3 regions of the Quadrisphaera sp. GCM10027208 genome follow, and region 2 is predicted to be linked to each of the others. Evidence: predicted binding sites of a transcription regulator. Region 2 holds the regulator's gene; each other region holds the start of a gene.
The links. The regulator LexA, encoded in region 2, represses DNA repair genes until DNA is damaged. The targets are predictions, from matches to a motif close to TCGAACANNTGTTCGA.

Region 1: a site for LexA is predicted at 2,710-2,725, ahead of ACFP6A_RS06505 (DUF6504 family protein). Genes of this name have one in related genera too.
Region 3: a site for LexA is predicted at 3,292-3,307, ahead of ACFP6A_RS07640 (LysM peptidoglycan-binding domain-containing protein). Genes of this name have one in related genera too.

The regions. Positions count from the first base shown of each region.
Region 1 is NZ_JBHSRC010000003.1:228,482-234,854, forward strand. Features, by position in the region: gene ACFP6A_RS06495 (DNA polymerase III subunit alpha) at 1-1,672, opposite strand, end outside; gene ACFP6A_RS06500 (SAV_6107 family HEPN domain-containing protein) at 1,672-2,154, opposite strand; gene ACFP6A_RS06505 (DUF6504 family protein) at 2,168-2,530, opposite strand; gene ACFP6A_RS06510 (YbaK/EbsC family protein) at 2,805-3,335, shown strand; gene ACFP6A_RS06515 (monooxygenase) at 3,339-4,022, shown strand; gene ACFP6A_RS06520 (DUF4126 domain-containing protein) at 4,074-4,664, shown strand; gene ACFP6A_RS06525 (carotenoid biosynthesis protein) at 4,661-5,473, shown strand; gene ACFP6A_RS06530 (glycosyltransferase) at 5,470-6,373, shown strand, end outside.
Region 2 is NZ_JBHSRC010000005.1:84,062-90,434, forward strand. Features, by position in the region: gene ACFP6A_RS09735 (ATP-dependent DNA helicase) at 1-1,217, shown strand, start outside; gene ACFP6A_RS09740 (aminotransferase class V-fold PLP-dependent enzyme) at 1,267-2,346, shown strand; gene ACFP6A_RS09745 (TraR/DksA family transcriptional regulator) at 2,343-2,714, shown strand; gene lexA (transcriptional repressor LexA) at 2,735-3,475, opposite strand; gene ACFP6A_RS09755 (LysM peptidoglycan-binding domain-containing protein) at 3,866-4,285, shown strand; gene ACFP6A_RS09760 (D-alanyl-D-alanine carboxypeptidase family protein) at 5,117-6,373, opposite strand, start outside.
Region 3 is NZ_JBHSRC010000003.1:475,993-482,365, forward strand. Features, by position in the region: gene ACFP6A_RS07620 (CpaE family protein) at 1-1,264, opposite strand, end outside; gene ACFP6A_RS07625 (hypothetical protein) at 1,261-1,911, opposite strand; gene ACFP6A_RS07630 (helix-turn-helix domain-containing protein) at 2,096-2,329, shown strand; gene ACFP6A_RS07635 (hypothetical protein) at 2,368-2,913, opposite strand; gene ACFP6A_RS07640 (LysM peptidoglycan-binding domain-containing protein) at 3,322-4,206, shown strand; gene ACFP6A_RS07645 (Rv3235 family protein) at 4,203-4,760, shown strand; gene secA (preprotein translocase subunit SecA) at 4,764-6,373, opposite strand, start outside.

The DNA.
Region 1 (6,373 bases), on a different contig from region 2:
AGGAGCCGATCCCGGAGGCGCGCAGCTCGGGCAGCTCGGCGAGCGCGGCCCGCGCGTCCCGGGCGCGGATGTGCGGGAACGCCGTGGCGATCGCGTCGATCTCGCCCGGCGGCATCCCGAGCGCCGCGCCGGCGTCCCGGACGGCGTGCCGGACCCGGTAGGTGTCCATCATCGACACCGCGGCCACCCGCTGCCCGCCGAACCGTTCGATCACCCGCTCGTAGACCTCGGTGCGGCGGGCGGACTCGACGTCGATGTCGATGTCGGGCAGCTCGGTGCGCAGCGGCGTGCAGAACCGCTCCATCAGCAGGCCGTGCGCCATCGGGTCCACCCCCGAGACGCCGAGCAGGTGGTTGACCAGGCTGCCGGCCCCCGAGCCGCGGGCGGCGACCCGCACCCCCATCGAGCGGACGAGGTCGCAGACGTCGGCCACGGTGAGGAAGTACGTCGGGTAGCCCAGCGCGGCGACGGTGGCCAGCTCGTCGTCGAGGCGGGCCCGGACCGCGGCGAGCTGGCGCTGCCCGGCGCCCGGGTAGCGGCGGCCGATCCCGGCCTCGCACCGGGCCCGCAGGACGGCGTCGGGGTCGTCGTCCGGGCCGAGGCCGAGAACGGCCGGCTCGGGGAGGTGCACCGAGCCGAGGCCGAGGTCCCGGACCGGGTCGAGCCGGCACCGGGCGGCGACCCGCTCGGTGCCGGTGAGCAGGTCGGCGGGTCCGCTCCCGCCCGCCGCCCGGGCGACCTCGGCCGCCAGGGCGGCCATCTCCTCGGCACCCTTGAGGTAGCCCTGGGCGGTGGTCCGGTCCAGGTGCCGGGCGTCCATCGGGACGAGCCGCCGGGCGGCGTCGAGGACGTCGACGGTCGCCGCGTCCTCACCGGTGGCGTACCGGACGGCGTTGGTCAGCACGGCCGGGATCCCGGCCTCCCGGGCCAGGGCGAGCATCCGGGCCGCGTGCCCGAGGCTGCCGGGGGTGCCGTCCGGTCCCCGGTGGCAGACCACCTCGACGGCGAGCGACCCGGGCGGCAGGACGGAGTACCAGGAGGCGAGCACGGCCCGGGCCAGGTCGGTCCGGCGGGCCAGGACGGCGCGGCCCAGCTCGGAGCCCGGACCCAGCAGCACGGTGAGGGCGGGGGTCCCGTCGGCGGCCTCGGCGTGCTCGCCGACGAGGGCAGCGGTCGCCACCGGGGTGCCCCGCTCGCCCCGCAGGTGGGTCGCCGAGACCAGCCGGGACAGGCGGGCGTAGCCGGCTCCGGGCGCCAGCCCGGCGCTCACCTCGTCGGGGGCGACGCTGCCGTGGGCGAGCACGGTGACCCGGGGCAGCCGGGGGTCGACGGCCGACCCGCCCCGGACCGGGGTGCCGCCGCGGACGCCGCGAGCCGCGGCGCCGGGGTCGGCCCAGGCCGGCAGGCCGGCGGCCAGCCCGCTCGGCTCGACCGCCAGGTCGACCCCGAGCACCGGGGTGAGGCCGGCGTCCCGGCAGGCGGTGACGAACTTGACCGCCCCGTAGAGCCCGTCCCGGTCGGTGAGGGCCAGCGCGTCGAGCCCCAGCCCGGCCGCCCGCTCGACGAGCGCGGCCGGGGTGCTCGCGCCGTACCGCATCGAGTAGCCGGAGGCCACGTGCAGGTGGGTGAAGGAGGGCAGGTGGGTGCCGGAGGGCAGGTGGGTGACGGGCATCAGACCGCCAGGGCGGAAGGCACCGGGACGCCGAGGGACCCGGCGACGAGGACGGCGAAGGCGCCGGCGTCCCGGAGCAGGTCGTCGGCCTCCCGGGCCGTGACGGTCTCCCCCCGGCCGGCCTCGACCGCGGCCCGGCGGGACGCCGTCGAGGCGAAGAACGCCGCCCACTCACCGAGCTCGGGGGCCACCCGCGGCAGCACCTCCCAGACGCTGCGCGGGCCGCGGCGGCTCGGCCGGCCACGGACCGCGAGGACCGCGGCGGCGCAGCGCAGCGCCGCCAGGTGGGCGGCGACGTACCGCTCCCCCGGCGTGCCGGCCAGCTCCGCCCGGGCCAGGCCGCGGGCGGCCCGGTCGAGCAGCTCGACGGCGGCCACCGGAACGGGGGCCGGCCGAGGACCCGCCGCGCCCGTCGTCCTCGCCGTCCTCGTTCTCGTCGCTGTCGTCGCTGTCGTCGTTGTCGTCGTCGCTGTCGTCGTCATCGTCGGCACCTCCTCAGTCCACGACCCGGACCAGCCGCCACCCGGTCTGCGCCGGCCGGCCGACGGGACGGGACAGCACGAGGTCGAAGACCCCGCAGCCGGCGGTGCGCCCGGCGCTCGCCTCGACCCGCCACACCTCCCGCTCGACGTCCGGCCCGGACGACGCGGCCGCGGGGTCCACGGCGCCGGCCGGCGGCGGGGAGACGACCGGGTCGGCGCTCCCGCGCACGGCCTGGGCGGCCGCGCCGTCCCACCAGGCGGTGCGCTCGTACCAGTGCGAGAGCACCTCCCGGACGACGTACAGCCGCCCCCGCCAGAGGAACTGGTGGGGCGCGTCCTGGCCGCGCACGTCCACCGGGTCGTCGTAGGTCCGCACCGTGCTGCCCTCCCCTGCGGCCTCGGCCGCGACTCAGCCGACCGGCGGTCCGGAGCGGGGCGGGGTCGAGGCACCACCGCTCCGGACCGCCCGACACGGGTGCGACTCCCGCGTCGTGCGACCGTCCGACAGGTGCCACGGGGCCGGGACGGGGACCCGGACCCTTTGTCGACCATCTGTCGAACACCTGTTCGAACGATGGCGACAGTACACCCCGGCGACGACGGTCCCGTCAACAGCGAGTTCTGGACCTGGGGACAACTAGCCTTTCCCCATGACGGCTCCCTCCACCCGACCGGGCCCGGACGATCCCGTCCTGGCCCACCCCAGCGTCCAGCGGGTCCGCGCCGCCCTCGACGAGCTCGGCGCCACCGGCCGGATCGTGGCCCTGGACGAGCACGTCCGGACCGCCGCCCTGGCGGCCGCCGCGCTCGGCGTCGAGGTCGGTCAGATCGCCAACTCCCTGATCTTCGCCGTGGACGACCCGGACGACCCCGACGGACGCCGTCCCGTGCTCGTGCTCACCTCCGGCGCCCACCGGGTCGACCCGGCCCGGGTCGCCGGCGTGCTCGGCGTCCCCGCCCTGCACCGGGCGGACCCGGACCTCGTCCGCCGCCGCACCGGTTTCGCCATCGGCGGCGTCGCCCCGGTCGGGCACACCGAACCGCTGCAGACCCTCGTCGACGTCGCCCTCGCCCAGCACGACGTCGTCTGGGCCGCCGGCGGGCACCCGCGCACCGTGTTCCCCACCCGCTACGACGAGCTGCTGCGGATCACCGCCGGCCAGCCGGTCGAGGTCGGCTGACCGGTGGTCCCGCTCGTCACCCTGTCGGTCTGGGGGGTGCCGTCCCGCGCCGTTCCCGCCGCGCTCGGCCGGATGGCCCTGGACCCCCTGCTGCTGCGCCACGGCCCGGCCCGGTTCAGCCGGCTGCTCGGCACCGGCCGGGGACGCACGTTCACCGTCCGGGACGCCGACCCGCGGCACTGGGCACTGCTCACCACCTGGGACGACGAGGCAGCCGCGACCGCGTTCGAGGACTCGGCGACGGTGCGGGGCTGGGACCGGATCGCCGAGGAGCGCCTGCACGTCGTCCTGCGCCCGCTCGCCTCCCGCGGGCGGTGGGCGGGACGCGAACCGTTCGGCGAGCCGGTCCCGCGGCGGGTCACCGGCCCGGTCGCCAGCATCACCCGGGCCCGGGTCCGCACCCGGTCGCTGCTGACCTTCCACCGCGCCGTCCCGCCGGTGGCCGTGGACCTGCACCGGGTGGGCGGGCTCCGGCTCGCCATCGGGATCGGCGAGGCGCCGGTCGGCCTGCAGGGCACGTTCTCGCTGTGGGACGACGACGCCGCGCTGCAGGAGTTCGCCCACCGGCGGGCCGCGCACGCCGAGGTGGTCCGACGCACCGGCGCCGAGGGCTGGTACGGCGAGGAGCTGTTCGCCCGGTTCGAGGTGCTGGGCGCGCGCGGCACACTGGGGTCCTACCGGGCCTGAGACCGGTGCCGGCCGGCCGTGACGGCGAAGGAGTGACGGAAGGAGGGGCGCGTGGAGCTGCTGCCGTGGGTGTTCACCACGGGCTGGGCGAGCGGCGTCAACGCCTACCTCGTCGTCCTGATTCTGGGTCTGGTCGAGCGGTTCGCCGGCGTCGCGGCGGTCCCCGACGTGCTGGCCCGCACCGACGTGCTCGTCGCGGCCGGGGTGCTGTTCGCCGTCGACGCGGTGGCCGACAAGGTCCCCTACCTGGACTCCACCTGGGACGCCGTCCACACCGCGATCCGTCCGACCGTGGGCGCCGTCCTCGGTGCCCTGCTCGCCGGGGAGGCCTCGAGCGTGGAGCAGGCGCTGGCCGCCACCGCCGGCGGGGTGACGGCCCTGGCCAGCCACGCCGTCAAGGCCGGTCTGCGGGCGGCGGTCAACACCTCCCCGGAGCCGGCCAGCAACGTCGCCGTGAGCGTCGCCGAGGACGTCGGGGTCGCCTCGGTGGTCTCCCTGGTGCTGGTGGCCCCGTGGCTGGCGGCCGGCGTCGCGGCCGTCCTCCTCGTCACCGGGACCGTGCTCGTGCTGCTGCTGCTCTCCCGGGTCCGCGCCTGGCGCCGCCAGCGCCGCCAGCGCACGCAGCCGGGCACGCTGCGGTGACGGCACGCCGGGCCGCGCTGCTGCTCGCCGCAGCCGCCGTGCTGACCCAGATCAGCTACCCGCTGCTGGACGGCGCGGGGCTGCGCACCGCGACCGTCGTCTCCGTGCTGCTGTTCTGCGGCGCGGCCCTGACGCACGCGGCGGCGACCGTCGGGGCCGGTGGCGCGCTGCGGGTGCTCGGGGTCGCCGGCGGGGTCGGCCTGGCGGCCGAGGTGGTCGGGGTGAGCACCGGCGTCCCGTTCGGCCGGTACGCCTACACCGGCACTCTCGGGCCGGAGGTGGCCGGCGTCCCCGTCGTCGTCCCGCTGGCCTGGACGATGATGGCCTGGCCCGCGCTCGTCGCGGCCCGCCGACTGGCCGGCCCCTCGTGGCGGGCCGTGCCCGTCGCCGCCTGGCTGCTCGCCTCCTGGGACCTGTTCCTCGACCCGCAGATGGTGGCCGCCGGCCACTGGACGTGGACGTTCCCGGAGCCGGCGCTGCCCGGCGTCGCGGGTGTCCCGCTGACGAACTACGCGGGGTGGCTGCTCGTCGCCGGCGTCCTGCAGAGCGCCCTGCACCTCGCCGTCCCGGCGCGGCGCGGGCACCGCCCGCTGCCGACCGACCACCTCGTGCCGGCGGTGCTGCTCGGCTGGACCTGGCTGGGGTCCACGGTGGCGAACCTCGCGTTCTTCGACCGGCCGGCCGTGGCCGCGTGGGGGTTCGTCGGGATGGGGCTGGTGACGGCGCCCTACCTGGTCGCCGTGGGCCGGAGCCGCACCGGGACCCGTCCGGTCGTGGCCCGGCCCGAGCCGGAGGAGACACGGCGGTGAGCGGGGCGCTGACCCGGGCCGGCAGCGCCCTGGCGGTGCTGCTGACCGTGCACACCGTCGTCAACCTCCGGCTGCTGCGCACCCCGGACGCCGACCCGCCGCCGGTGCGGGAGCGGGTCAGCGTGCTGGTCCCGGCCCGCGACGAGGCGCACCAGGTCGGCGACTGCCTGCGGGCCGTGCTCGCCGGCACCGGCGTGGCGGACCTGGAGGTGCTCGTCCTGGACGACGGCTCCGTGGACGGGACGGCGGACGCCGCCCGGGCCGCCGCCGGGGGCGACCCGAGGGTCCGGGTGCTCACCGGCACCCCGCCGCCGGCGGGCTGGCTGGGCAAGCCGTGGGCGTGCCGGCAGCTGGCGGCGGCCGCGACCGGTGACGTCCTCGTCTTCGTGGACGCCGACGTCCGGCTGGCACCGCACGCGCTGGCCGCCACCGTCGGCCTGCTGCGCCGGCACCGGCTCGACCTCGTCTCGCCGTACCCACGGCAGCTCACCGGGACGGCCGCGGAGCGACTGGTCCAGCCGCTGCTGCAGTGGTCCTGGCTCACGACGCTGCCGCTGCGGGTCGCCGAGTGGTCCCCACGGCCCTCGCTGAGCGCCGCCAACGGCCAGCTGCTCGCCGTCGACGCCGCCGCCTACCGGCGCGCCGGCGGCCACGACGCCGTTCGCGCCGAGGTGCTCGACGACATCGCGCTGCTGCGGGCGGTCAAGGCGGCCGGGGGACGCGGCGTGGTGGCCGACGGCACCACGCTGGCGACCTGCCGGATGTACACCTCCTGGGCGCAGGTCCGCGACGGCTACGCCAAGTCGCTGTGGTCAGCGTTCGGCTCCCCCGCCGGCGCCGCCGCGGTGACCGGGCTGCTCACGCTCGCCTACGTCGTCCCCGCCGCGGCCGCGCTGCGCG
Region 2 (6,373 bases):
GGCGGCACGGCGACGCCGACACCCAGCGCCTCGAGGTCGCCGGTGAGGACCTCGACGCCGTCCTCGACGGCGTCCCGGAGGGACGGTTCGCCAGCGGGCTGCCGGAGGCGCTGCTCGCCACCGTCGTCTCCCTGCGGGACGCCGCACGCGACGTGCTCTCCCAGCTCAAGGACGGCGACCGGCCCGCCGGCGGGGACGACCAGACGGGGGACGGCGGCCGCCAGGTCGCCCGGTCCGCCGTCCTGGAGGTCTTCGACGTCGCCGAACGGCTCGCCGCCCTCACCGAGGACGACGTCGCCTGGCTGTCGGTGCGCGACGACGGCTTCTCCCTGGTGCGCCGGGCGCTGCACGTGGCGCCGCTGTCGGTCGCCGAGACGCTGCGGGAGCAGCTGTTCGACGAGCGCACCGTCGTCCTCACCTCGGCCACGCTGTCGCTCGGCGGCACCTTCGACGCCGCGGCCGGCTCGGTCGGCCTGCTCGGGGACGACGCCCCCGACTGGCGCGGCCTGGACGTCGGCAGCCCGTTCGACTACCCCCGCCAGGGCATCCTCTACGTCGCCCGGCACCTGGCGCCGCCGACCCGGAGCGGCACCCCGGACGCCGCCATGGACGAGCTCGCCCAGCTCGTCGAGGCCGCCGGCGGGCGCACCCTCGGGCTGTTCTCCTCCCGGCGCGCCGCCGAGGCCGCTGCCGAGGCGCTGCGTGCCCGGCTCGACGTCCCGGTGCTGTGCCAGGGGGACGACACGACGGCCACCCTCGTCCGCCAGTTCGCCGCAGACCCGGCGACCTGCCTGTTCGGCACGTTGTCGCTGTGGCAGGGCGTCGACGTGCCGGGGCCGGCCAGCCAGCTCGTCGTCATCGACCGGATCCCGTTCCCGCGACCGGACGACCCGCTGTCCTCCGCCCGGCAGGAGGCCGTGTCACGCGCCGGGGGCAACGGCTTCATGGCCGTCGCCGCCACCCACGCCGCGCTGCGGCTGGCCCAGGGAGCCGGCCGGCTGATCCGCTCCGCCGAGGACCGCGGCGTGGTCGCGGTGCTCGACTCCCGGCTGGCCACCGCCCGCTACGGCACGTTCCTGGCCCGGTCGCTGCCGCCGCTGTGGCGCACGACCGACCGCGCCACCGTGCTGGACGCGCTGCGCCGCATCGACGCCGCCGCGGGGCAGCCGTGGCCGGTCGCCGAACCCGTCGCCCGGGCCCTGGCGGCCGGCGGCTGAGACACCCCCCGCTGGCGGCGTCAGCGGCGGGCACGGCACGCTGACCCGTGTGACGACTTCTGCTGAGCAGACGGTGCCGATGAGCGTCGCGGACGCCCGGGCGCAGTTCGAGCCCGTGCCCGGCTACCTCAACGCGGCCTCGATGGGCCTGCCGACGACAGGCGTGCTCGCCGCGCTCCAGGACGCGCTCGACGAGTGGCGCCGGGGCCGGGCCACCCCCGGCCGCTACGACGTCGCGGTCGCGGAGTCCCGCCGGCTGTACGCCGGGCTGGTCGGCGTCGACCCCGCCAGGGTCGCGGTCGGCTCACAGGTGTCCGTGCTCGCCGGCCTGGTTGCGAGCTCACTGCCCGACGGCGCCGAGGTGCTCTGCGTCGACGGCGACTTCACCTCGGTGATCTTCCCGTTCCTGGTCCACGCCGACCGCGGAGTGACCGTCCGGCACGTCCCGCTGGAGCGCCTGGCCGAGGAGGTGCGTCCCAGCACCGACCTCGTCGCCTTCTCGCTGGCGATGTCGGCGTGCGGCACCGTGGTCGACGGGGACGCCGTGGCCGAGGCGGCCGACGAGGCCGGCGCGGCCACCCTGTGCGACCTCACCCAGGCGGTGGGGTGGATGCCCGTGGACGCCTCACGCTTCGACGTCACCATCTGCTCGGCGTACAAGTGGCTGTGCAGCCCACGCGGGTCGGCGTTCGCGACGATCAGCGAGCGTGCGGCAGGGTGGCTGCGACCCACCTCGGCCGGGTGGTACGCCGGTGACGACGTGTGGGACTCCATCTACGGACCGCGGATGCGGCTGGCCCAGGACGCCCGGCGCTTCGACGTGTCCCCGGCGTGGCTGTCCTGGGTCGGCACGGTGCCCGCGCTGCGGCTGTTCGCCGCGCTGGACCCGGCCGAGGTGCGCGCTTACGACGCTGCGCTCGCCGACCGGCTCCGAGAGGGGCTGGGTCTCGCCCCGGCCGGGCGCGCGGTCGTGTCCCTGCCGGACCCGGACGGCGACCGGCAGGCCAGGTTGGAACGGGCCGGGGCGGTCGTCGCGGCCCGGGCGGGCAGTGTGCGGATCGCCTTCCACCTGTGGAACGACGAGGACGACGTACGGCTGGTGCTCGACGCCCTCGCCACCCCCGCGTGAGCGGGGAGGCCGACCCGCGCCGGCGGCTGGACGCGGACCCGCGCCGGCGGCTGGACGCTGAACGCGTCGCGACACGCGACCGGGTCAACTCCCTGGACGCGGAGCTCCGCCGACTCGAGGAGTCCGCTGCCGAGGTGGCGACCGACGACGAGCACGACCCGGACGGCTCCGGCGGGCTCGCGGTCGGTCGAGCCCAGCTGCAGGCGCTGCGCGAGCAGGCACGCCAGCAGCTCGCCGAGATCGAGGCGGCCGTGCAACGGCTGGACGCCGGCCGCTACGGGGTGTGTGAGCGGTGCGGACGACCGGTGGCCGCGGAGCGGTTGGCGGCCCGGCCCACCGCGCGGGTGTGCATCGACTGTGCCGGTTAGACGCTGCGCAGCACCGCCGGTTAGACGCTGCGCAGCACCGCGACGACCCGGCCGAGCACGGTGGCCTCGTCGCCGGGGATCGGCTCGTAGGCCGGGTTGTGCGGCAGCAGCCAGACGTGACCGTCGCGTCGCTTGAACGTCTTCACCGTCGCCTCGCCGTCGATCATCGCGGCGACGATCTCACCGTTCTCGGCGACCGGCTGCTGCCGGACGACGACCCAGTCGCCGTCGCAGATGGCGGCGTCGATCATCGAGTCACCGGACACCTTGAGCAGGAAGAGCTGCCCGTCACCCACGAGCTGACGGGGCAAAGGGAAGACGTCCTCGACCGCCTGCTCGGCGAGGATCGGCCCGCCGGCGGCGATCCGGCCGACCACCGGGACGTACGACGCCGCCGGCCGCGCGTCCCCGACACCTGTCTCGTCGACGTCCGGGGGCAGTTCGGACTCGGCGGTGGCGCGAGCGCCCCGTCCCGGCGTGACCACCTCGATGGCCCGCGGCCGGTTCGGGTCCCGTCGCAGGTAGCCCTTGCGCTCCAGGGCGGCGAGCTGGTGCGCGACGCTGCTCGGGCTCGTCAGCCCCACCGCCTGACCGATCTCCCGCATGCTCGGCGGGTAGCCGCGGGTCTCCACGGCGTGGCGGATGCTCTCCAGGATCGTGCGCTGCCGGGCCGTGAGGCCGTCCCCGCCGGCGGGCTGGTCCGGCAGCTCGTGCACCGTCGCGCCGTCCGTCGTGCCGGGATGGTCCTTCGCTGTGGCCACGTCCGCTCCGTCCCTGTTGTGCTGCTGGCTCTGTCGTGCTGCTGGCTCTGTCGTGCTGCTGGCTCTGTTCGACCGGTTCTGCCGTCCTGCCGCTGCGCTGGCCGGCCGCCGGTGATCGACACGCTAGACCGGGGCACCGACGGTTTCAAACACCTGTTCGAGCGTGTCGTCGCGATGTCAGTGCTGCTCGGCGGTGTGCTGGCGAGACCGCTGGGTAGAGGCGTTGTCGGTGCCCGGTGCTGGAGTGACGTCCAGGTGGGAAGCGAGCGGCCGGCCGATGGCTGCGCCGGGAGCGGTGGACACAGTCGCTCCCGAGTGCTAGACATCGGACAGGCGTTCGATCGAACACACGTTCGGGCCCTACGTCACGGAACGCCCTGGAGGTACCTGATGAGCGCAGTCACGATCGACCACCGCCTGGTCCCGGTTCGCCGTGCGCGGTCGCACCGGCCCGCCGACGTCGTTCCCCTGCCGGTGCGGCAGGCGCCGGCTGCCGTAGCCGGTGGACCGGCCGTGCCGCTGCGGATCACCCGGCGCGGGCGACTCACCCTGATGCTGGTCCTGTCGGCGGTCCTCGCCGTCGCCGGGCTGGGTGCCGCAGGGCAGGCTCTCGCCGGTCCGGACGCCGCCCCGCCGCCGATGGACACGGTCGTGGTCCTGCCGGGCGACACGCTGTGGGGCATCGCCTCCGGCGTCGCCGCGCCAGGAGAGGACGTCCGCGACGTGATCGTCGAGATCAGGACTCTCAACGGCCTGAGCACCTCGGCGGTGAACGTCGGCCAGGAGCTCCTCGTCCCAGCCACCCCCTAATCCCTCCGTGCTCAGGTCGGCACCACTCTCTTCGTGATCATGCAATCCCGCCACCCCGGACGCCGCCCCCTCGGTGATCATGCAATCCCGCCACCCCGGACGCCGCCCTCCTCGGTGATCATGCAATCCCGCCACCCTGGTCACACCCCCGGACGCTGCCCCTTCGGCGATCATGCAATCCCGCCACCTCTTCACGCATCGCCCGCGCAGAGTGGCGTTACGCGGGGAAGTTCTGACTGATTCAGAACTCTGTGGCAGACTGTGGAAAGAGTGCCTGTTTGGTTCTGGCGTCGGCCTTTCAAGCGGCATGACGCCTGTGATTCGGCCCTCCTTGTGGTGACCATGCACTGCGCCATCTGGAAGAGGCGGGCACGGCGATCCCGGGCCCGTCCTGCGACGAGCCTCCAGAGCGAACCGGGCCGTCCTGGCCCTCTCCGCGGAGTTCGGCCTACATGCAACGTCGCGAGGTGGGATACGGTCTAGCCGCTGCTGGCTGCCTTCTGCAAGGTGGCGGGATTGCATGATCACGAAAGGGGAGATGTCGCGGCGTCGGGCGATTGAATGCATTGCTACGGGTGCTGCGGGCGGTTACAAAATGCTGGATTCACCATGGTTTTTGCGGTGTGTTGCGCCAGCAACCCAGCACTTTGTGAGTGGACGTGGGCCGTACGGGGTGGCGGGATTGCATGATCACCGAGGGGGCGGCGTCGGGGGTGGCGGGATTGCATGATCACCGAGGGGGCGGCGTGCGGGGGTGGCGGGATTGCATGATCATCGAGGGGGCGGCGTTCGGGGTGGCGGGATTGCATGATCACCGAGGGGGTGAAGGGGTCAGGCGCCGAGCTCCCAGTGCCAGGGCTCGGGCTTGCTGCCGTCCTGCTGTGCCCACCCGGGGTTGAACCAGCCGAAGCGCGGGGCGTTGAGCTGCATCCACCGGTGCTCGGGCGTGCCGAACCGGTCGATGCCGCCGCACAGGTCGACGGCCGTGCCCCAGCCGTGGTTGCTGGTGCCTGGCCGAGCCGCCAGGGCCGGCTTCTGCTCGCGCAGCCGGACCTGTGACTGCAGTGTGCGGTAGGAGTCCGTGACGCAGATCGGCTCGGCGAACGTCGAGGCGTACGCCTCCGCCAGTCGGTCGAAGGCGTAGGCGGCGTCCGCGCGCAGCAGGTGCCCCGGGGCGCCCCACAGCGGGCACAGCGCCGAGCGCGGGATCTGCCCGTTGGGGAACCGCTCGACGCCCTGGCTCGTGCAGGCACCGGTCCGCCCGGTCACGGCGTTGCCGCCGCCGCCGAGGGTCCCGACGTCCAGGCCGTCGAGGTTGGACGGCGGGGCTGACCTGGTCGTCCCGGCGAGCACCTGACGACGGGCCTCGGCAAGCCGCTCGGCCTCGGCGTCCGCCGTCGCCACGGCCGTCTCGCTGGACAGCAGCAGCCCCCGCAGCCGGCTCAGCTCCGCTTCGTGGGCGGCGACCAGCCGGTCGGCGTCCTCCTTGGCGTCGGTGGCCGCCTGGGTCGTCTCCCGGACCCGCAGCGCCGTCCGCTCGGCGGCGGCCGCGGCGTCCTCCTGCTCGTCCACCGCGGCCCCGGCCACGACGACGGTGTCCTGCTGGGCCCGTCCGACGACCTGCAGCATGGCGACCCGACGCGACAGGTCTTCGGGGTTCCGGGCCTCGAGCAGGGTCATCACGCCCTCGTAGGCGGCCAGCCCGGAGCCCTCGCGGTACGTGCGGGCGGCCCACCGACCCAGGTCGTCCCGGCTCGCGTTGTACCGGGTCCGCGCCGCGGTGAGCTCCTCGGAGCGTTCCCAGTGCTCTGCCTCCGCCTCCTGCTGCTCGCGCATCGCCGCCGCGTACACCTCGAGCGCCGCGTTTGCCGCCCGGGCGGCTTCGTCGAGGCGGCGCTGCGCCTCGGTGACGTCTCGCGCGCGCTGGTCGGCGACGGACCGCAGCCGGTGTGCCACGTCGCGCTGCGCCTCGACCTGCTCCTGCGACGGCGCCGACGGCTGCGCGACCGCGACCGCGGCTCCTACAGCCGGGACGGCGAGCGGCGCGACCCCGAGCCCGGCAGCGGCCAGGGCTGCTGCGGCGGCACG
Region 3 (6,373 bases), on a different contig from region 2:
CGGTGAGCGTGCGGCCGGCCAGCAGCGCGGCGTCGCACCCGGGCCGGTCGTCGGGCACGAGGTGCACGTCGTCGACGCCCGCGTACCGGGTCAGGGCCTCGGTGACGGCACGGCCCGGGGACCCGCCGACCGCGCCGGGCCGGACCTTGGTGACGACGACCCGCGGGGAGGCGGACGGCACGGCCTCGGTGAGGTCCTGCAGGGCCCGCACGAGGCGCTGCAGCCCGACCGGGTCGGCGGCGCCGAGGGCCAGCACGGTGTCCGCGACCTCCAGGGCGGTCAGGGTGGCGGCGTTGCGGCGCGGGGCGGCGGTGTCGAAGGACAGCTCCTCGTCGGCCTCGACCGGGGCGGCGACGTCGACGACGGTCCACCGGGCCACCTGCCGGGCGGTGCTCAGCACCTCCTCGAGCGCGCCTGCGGACAGCTCCGGCCAGCGCGCGGCCCGGGAGATGCCGGTGAGCACCCGCAGCCGGGGCGCGACCCGGGGGGCGAGCCGGGCCAGCACGACCGGGTCGAGCCCGCCGGTGGACGCCGCCCGGCAGGCCGCGGCCAGGCCGGGCGACTCGTCGAGCAGGCCGAGCACCTGGGCCACGGACGCCGCGTGCGTGTCGGCGTCCACGAGCAGGGTCTCCTCGCCGAGCGCGGCGAGCTCGGCGGCCAGCGTGGCCGCCACGGTGGTGCGGCCGGGCGCCCCGGGCGTGCCCCACACGACGACGACCCGGCCCGGCTCGGCCGGGGCGCTGTGCCCGGGGCCGGCGTCCGGCCCACCCTCGGAGCCGGCGGCCGGTGCACCGCCGGCGGCGGCACCGTCCGCGGCGGCACCGCCTGCCCGCCGCTCCCGGGACCGCTCGAGGGCGGTCGCCGGGTCGGCCAGGGCGTGCCGCGGGGCGGGGGCCTCCTCGACGGCCTGGACGGCCTGCTCGACGAGCGCCGCCAGGTCCGCCGGCGGGGTGTCGGCCGCGGTGACGTGCCGGACCCCCAGGCGCCGCAGCCGGTCGGCGGCCCGGCCGTCGTCGTCCGGGTCGACGAGGCCGACGACGGCGACGCGGGCGGCTGCGAGCCGGTCGACCGCGGCGGTGTCGAGCCGGCGCAGGTCCGCGGACAGCAGCACGGCACGGCCCTGGCCGGCGGCTGCGGCGGCGAGCAGCTCGGTGAGGTCGGCGCAGCGGCGGACGACGACGAGCCCGGTGCGGGAGCGCTCGATCCCGCCGACGAGCGGGGCCTCCCACGCACCGGTGACGGCGGTGAGGACCGGGAGCGTCATCGCGGCGTCGACCCGGGCACGAGGACCAGCGCGATCTCGGCGTCGGCGGCCAGCGACCGCAGCGCTGCGCGCAGCTCAGCCTCGGCGAGCAGCACCTGGACGGTGGTCGACCCGCTGGCGGCGAACCCGCTGCCGCCCGTGGCCACCCCGGCGACCTCGGCTGCGGCGGCCAGCAGCTCGGGTTCGCCGAACTCCCCGGCACGCTCCGGGTCCGGCGGGGAGACCCAGACGTCGACGAGCGCGCCCTTGACCACCCCGTCGGGCAGGGCACCGGCCACGGGGATGCCCACGGCTCGCCGCTGGATCGCGTCGGCGCTGCCGAGGGCGGCCCGGGGCAGGAGCTCGCCGTCCCCCACGGGGCGCAGCAGCACGGCGCCGTCGGGTGGCGGGTCCGCGGCGGGCAGGTAGGCGCTGCTCGCCTCCCCCAGCCGGACGTCGACCGCGGTCAGCCGCTCCGGCGTCACCGGGTCACCGGCGACGAGCGGCCCGACGGCCGCCCACACCGCGACCGTGTCGTCGGCCGCGGCGACGACCCGGCTGCCCAGGACGACCGACCCGAGGACGAGCAGGACGCCGACGAGCAGGCGCGGGTCGCGCCAGGAGGGTGGTCGCAGGCGGCGCGCCTGCGGGCTGGGCAGTTCGGTCACGACACGCTCCCCGGTCACGGTCGGCGGGACGACGCCGCCGCCGGCGCCCCCGTTGCGGCCTCATCCTGCCCGGCGGAGACCGACGGCGGAAGCCGTCGTCCACAGGTCGTCGACGGGCCTGGTCGCGCCGGCGCGGCGCCGTGCCAGACTCTCCACGACGGGTCCGCGGCTGATCGAGGAGGGGATGAGCGTGCCCCCGAGGTTCCTGCCGCTGAGCGAGGTGGCGGAGATCCTCAACGTCTCGGCCAACCAGGCGTACGCCCTCGTGCGCAGCGGCGAGCTCCCGGCGATCAAGGTCGGTGGCCGTGGCCAGTGGCGGGTGGAGGTCAGCCGGCTCGAGGAGTACATCGAGCGCAAGTACGCCGAGACGGCCGCCATGGTGGCGCGGGGCGCCGACGAGGACGAGCCCGCCGACTGAGGTGGCCCCGGCCGCCGCGGCCCACCGGCCGCCGCGACCTACCGGGCCCCGTGGACGACCCGCAGCGCGGCGAACGGGACGCTGAGCACGCCGCGGACGGCGACCGCCCGCCGCGGCTCGCCCGCCGGGTGCTCCGCGACGTCGACGTGGTCCGCGCCGACCCGGTCCAGGGTCCCGGTCACCGTGCCGGCCGAGGTGACCACCCGCAGCCCGGTGCGGTCCCGCGCCAGCGCGCGCAGCGCCGAGGCCAGGCCGAGCCGGCGCAGCACCTGCCCGGCCGGCGGGGCCACCTCCCGGGTCAGGCCGTCCACCCAGCCGACCGCCGCGGTGGGCACCAGCGCCTGGCCGGCGTCCGTGCGCAGCACGAACCACTCCGGGGCGACGTCGAGGCACACCCCGGTCAGCGGCCCGTGGTCGGCCACGCTCACCCGGACCGGCTGCCCGACGACCGCCCGCAACCGGTCCGCGAGCGAGGTGCGGGCCAGCTCCGCGCGGACCCGGTCGGCGACCTCCGCCGCGTGCTCGGCCGCCTCGGCGGCGGCCATCTGGGCCTCGAGGTCGTCGAACAGGGACTCCCAGCGCACGGCGGCCACCGTAGGCGCAACCGCCCCGCCCCCGCTCCTCCCCACCCACACCCCCCCCTCCCCCCCTGCCCCCTCTTCCCCCTCTTCGTGATCATGCAATCCCGCCACCTACCAGGTCACGCGCCTGCCCCACAGAATGCTGCGTTCGGCACAGCTTGGCCGGCGTGTCGCGCCCACAACCCAGCATTCTGCGAACGGGAGGGCGGCGGGATGGGTGGCGGGATGGGTGGCGGGATTGCATGATCACGAAGAGGGATGTCCGGCTGAGCGCGAGGGGGTGGGGGAGCTCCGTCGTCCCACGCCAGTCATCCACAGCCACTCAACGTCGGCTAGACGCATCGTCCTGAACCGTCTATACCTGTCGCACAGCAAACAGCATCAAACGGCTGCTAGTGACGGGGTACGCACATGGTCAGGACGACGAGCAGGGCGCGGACGGGCGGACCGGGCCGCAGCGGCAGGACGGCGGGCGCGGGGACGCCGTGGGCCCGGCTGGGGGTGCTGACCGCGGGGCTCGCGGCAGGCGCGACCGCCGGGATCGCGGCCGTCCGGGCCGGGACGGCGGACGTCGCCGGGCTGGTCGCCGGTGGGGTGCCGGCCGCCAGCCCGGCCGGGTTGACCCAGGCCGTGGTCGCGGTGGGCACCGTGGCCGTCGGCCTCGGCACGCTGTGGCTGGTCGCCGGCGCCGCGCTCACCGCGGTGGACCTGCTCGCCACTCGCGCCGGGACGCCGGCACCTGTCCCCGTACGCCGGGCGGCCGCGACGGCGCCACGGGCCACCCAGCGCCTCGTCGCCGCGGTCCTGGGCATGGGGATCGCGTGCGGGACGGCGGGAGCGGCCGGTGCGGTACCGGCCCCTGCCGCCACCGAGGCGCTGGTCGTGGTCACAGAGCTGGCCACGCAGCCCGCCACGGAGCAGGCCACGGAGCACGCCGCGGAGTCACCGGCCTGGCAGGACCCGTTCGACCCCGGCTGGCGGGCGGCCACGGGGTGGACCCCCGCGCGGGCACCGGACCCGGCACCACGACCGACGGCGACCCAGCCGGCCGCGTCGCTGCCGGCGTCCGAGGCCGCACCGGCGCGGGCCCACCTGCGCTCCGAGGACGCCGTCGTCGTCCGCCGCGGGGACACCCTGTGGGACATCGCCGCCCGGTCCCTGCCCGCGGGCGCGGGCGCCGCCGAGATCGCCGCCGAGTGGCCCCGCTGGTGGGCGGCCAACCGTGACGTGATCGGCCCGGACCCCGACCTGCTGCTGCCCGGTCAGCGGCTCGTGCCGCCGGCGGCCGGCTCATGAGCGCCCCGACGCTGCGCCGGCTGCCGGTGCCGGTCAGCGAGCCGTTCCCCAGCACCCGGCTGACCCGGGCGCCGGCGGCGTCGGCGTCGGCGCACCAGCAGCACATGCTCGACCTGACGTTCTCGGCGAGCACGCAGCCGGACCCGGCCGCCGACGCCTGGGCCGGGCCGCAGCCGACGTCCCCAGACCGGCTGCCGGACCCGCGGGAGGTCGCCGGGGCGGTGGTCCAGGCCGTCGTCGAGGTGCTCGCCGGGACCCGCCCCGCCGGTCAGCTCGTCCGCTGGCTGTCCGCGGACGTCTACGCGGCGCTGCAGCGCCGCGCCGCGCTGGCCGCCCGGCTGCGCCGGCCACCGACGTCGACGTCGGTGCCGGGGCGTCAGGAGCGGGCACCGGTGCGCCGCGCGGTGGTCCGCTCGGTGCACACGACCGAGCCGGTCCCCGGCGTGGTAGAGGCGAGCGCCGTCGTCGTCGACCGCGGCCGGGTGCGTGCCGTGGCCCTGCGCCTCGAAGGGCTCGACGGACGCTGGCGGGCCACCGCCCTGGAGATGGGCTGAGGCTCAGCCCTTGCGCCGGGCCCGCCGCTGCGCGGCCCGGCGCTCCCGGCGGGAGCCGCCCGCGGCGTCCGACCCGGACGTCCCACCGGCTGCGCCGTCCCCCTCGGTGCGCACCTCGACGTCCCCCTCGCCGTCCACGGTCGGGGCCGTGTACTGCAGCCGGGCCGGACGCTCCGGACCGACGAGGCCCTTGGCGACGAGGACCGGCGCCGCACCGGTGTGCATCGCACCCTCCTGCTCGGCGGGCGCGGAGACCTGGACCTCCAGGTTGAACAGGTACCCGACCGACTCCTCCTTGATGGCCTCGGTCATCGCCTGGAAGAGCTGGTAGCCCTCCCGCTGGTACTCCACCAGCGGGTCACGCTGCGCCATCGCCCGCAGCGAGATGCCCTCCTGCAGGTAGTCCATCTCGTAGAGGTGCTCGCGCCACTTGCGGTCCAGCACCGACAGCACGACGCGGCGCTCGAGCTCCCGCATCGCCGCCGAGCCGACCTGCTCCTCGCGGGCCGTGTACGCCAGCTGGGCGTCCGAGCGCAGCTCCTCGGCCAGGCCGGCCGCGGTGAGCCGCTCGCGCCCGCCGGCCTCCTCCACGACCTCCTCGACGGTCAGCGACACCGGGTAGAGGGTCCGCAGCGCGCTCCACAGCTGGTCGAGGTCCCACTCCTCGGCGAACCCCTCGGCGGTGGCGGCCGTGACGTAGCTGGTGACGACGTCGTCGATGAAGTGCCGGACCTGCTCGTGCAGGTCCTCCCCCTCGAGCACCCGGCGCCGCTCGGCGTAGATCACCTCGCGCTGGCGGTTGAGGACGTCGTCGTACTTCAGGACGTTCTTGCGGATCTCGAAGTTGCGGGCCTCGACCTGGCTCTGCGCGCTCTGGATCGCCCGGGAGACCATCTTGGACTCCAGCGGGACGTCGTCCGGGATGCCGGCCCGGGTCAGCAGGGACTCGGCGACCGCGGAGTTGAACAGCCGCATGAGGTCGTCGGTGAGGGAGAGGTAGAACCGGGACTCCCCCGGGTCGCCCTGGCGCCCGGAGCGGCCGCGCAGCTGGTTGTCGATCCGGCGGGACTCGTGCCGCTCGGTACCCAGCACGTACAGCCCACCGAGCTCGGTGACCTCCTCGTGCTCGGCGGCGACGGCCTGCTGCGCCTTCTCCAGCGCGTCGGGCCAGGCGGCCTCGTACTCCTCGGCGTTCTCGGCCGGATCCAGGCCCCGGGCCGCGAGCTCGGCGACGGCCATGAACTCGGCGTTGCCGCCGAGCATGATGTCGGTACCACGGCCGGCCATGTTCGTCGCGACGGTGACCGCGCCCTTGCGCCCGGCCATCGCGACGATCGCCGCCTCCCGCTCGTGCTGCTTGGCGTTGAGCACCTCGTGCGGGATCCGCTTCTCGTGCAGCTTCTTCGACAGGTACTCGCTCTTCTCGACGCTCGTCGTGCCGACGAGGACCGGCTGGCCGGCCCGGTGCCGCTCGGCGATGTCCTCGACGACGGCGTCGAACTTGGCCACCTCGGTCTTGTAGACGAGGTCCGGCTGGTCCTTGCGGATCATCGGCCGGTTCGTCGGGATCGGCACGACACCGAGCGAGTAGATGGAGGTGAACTCTGCCGCCT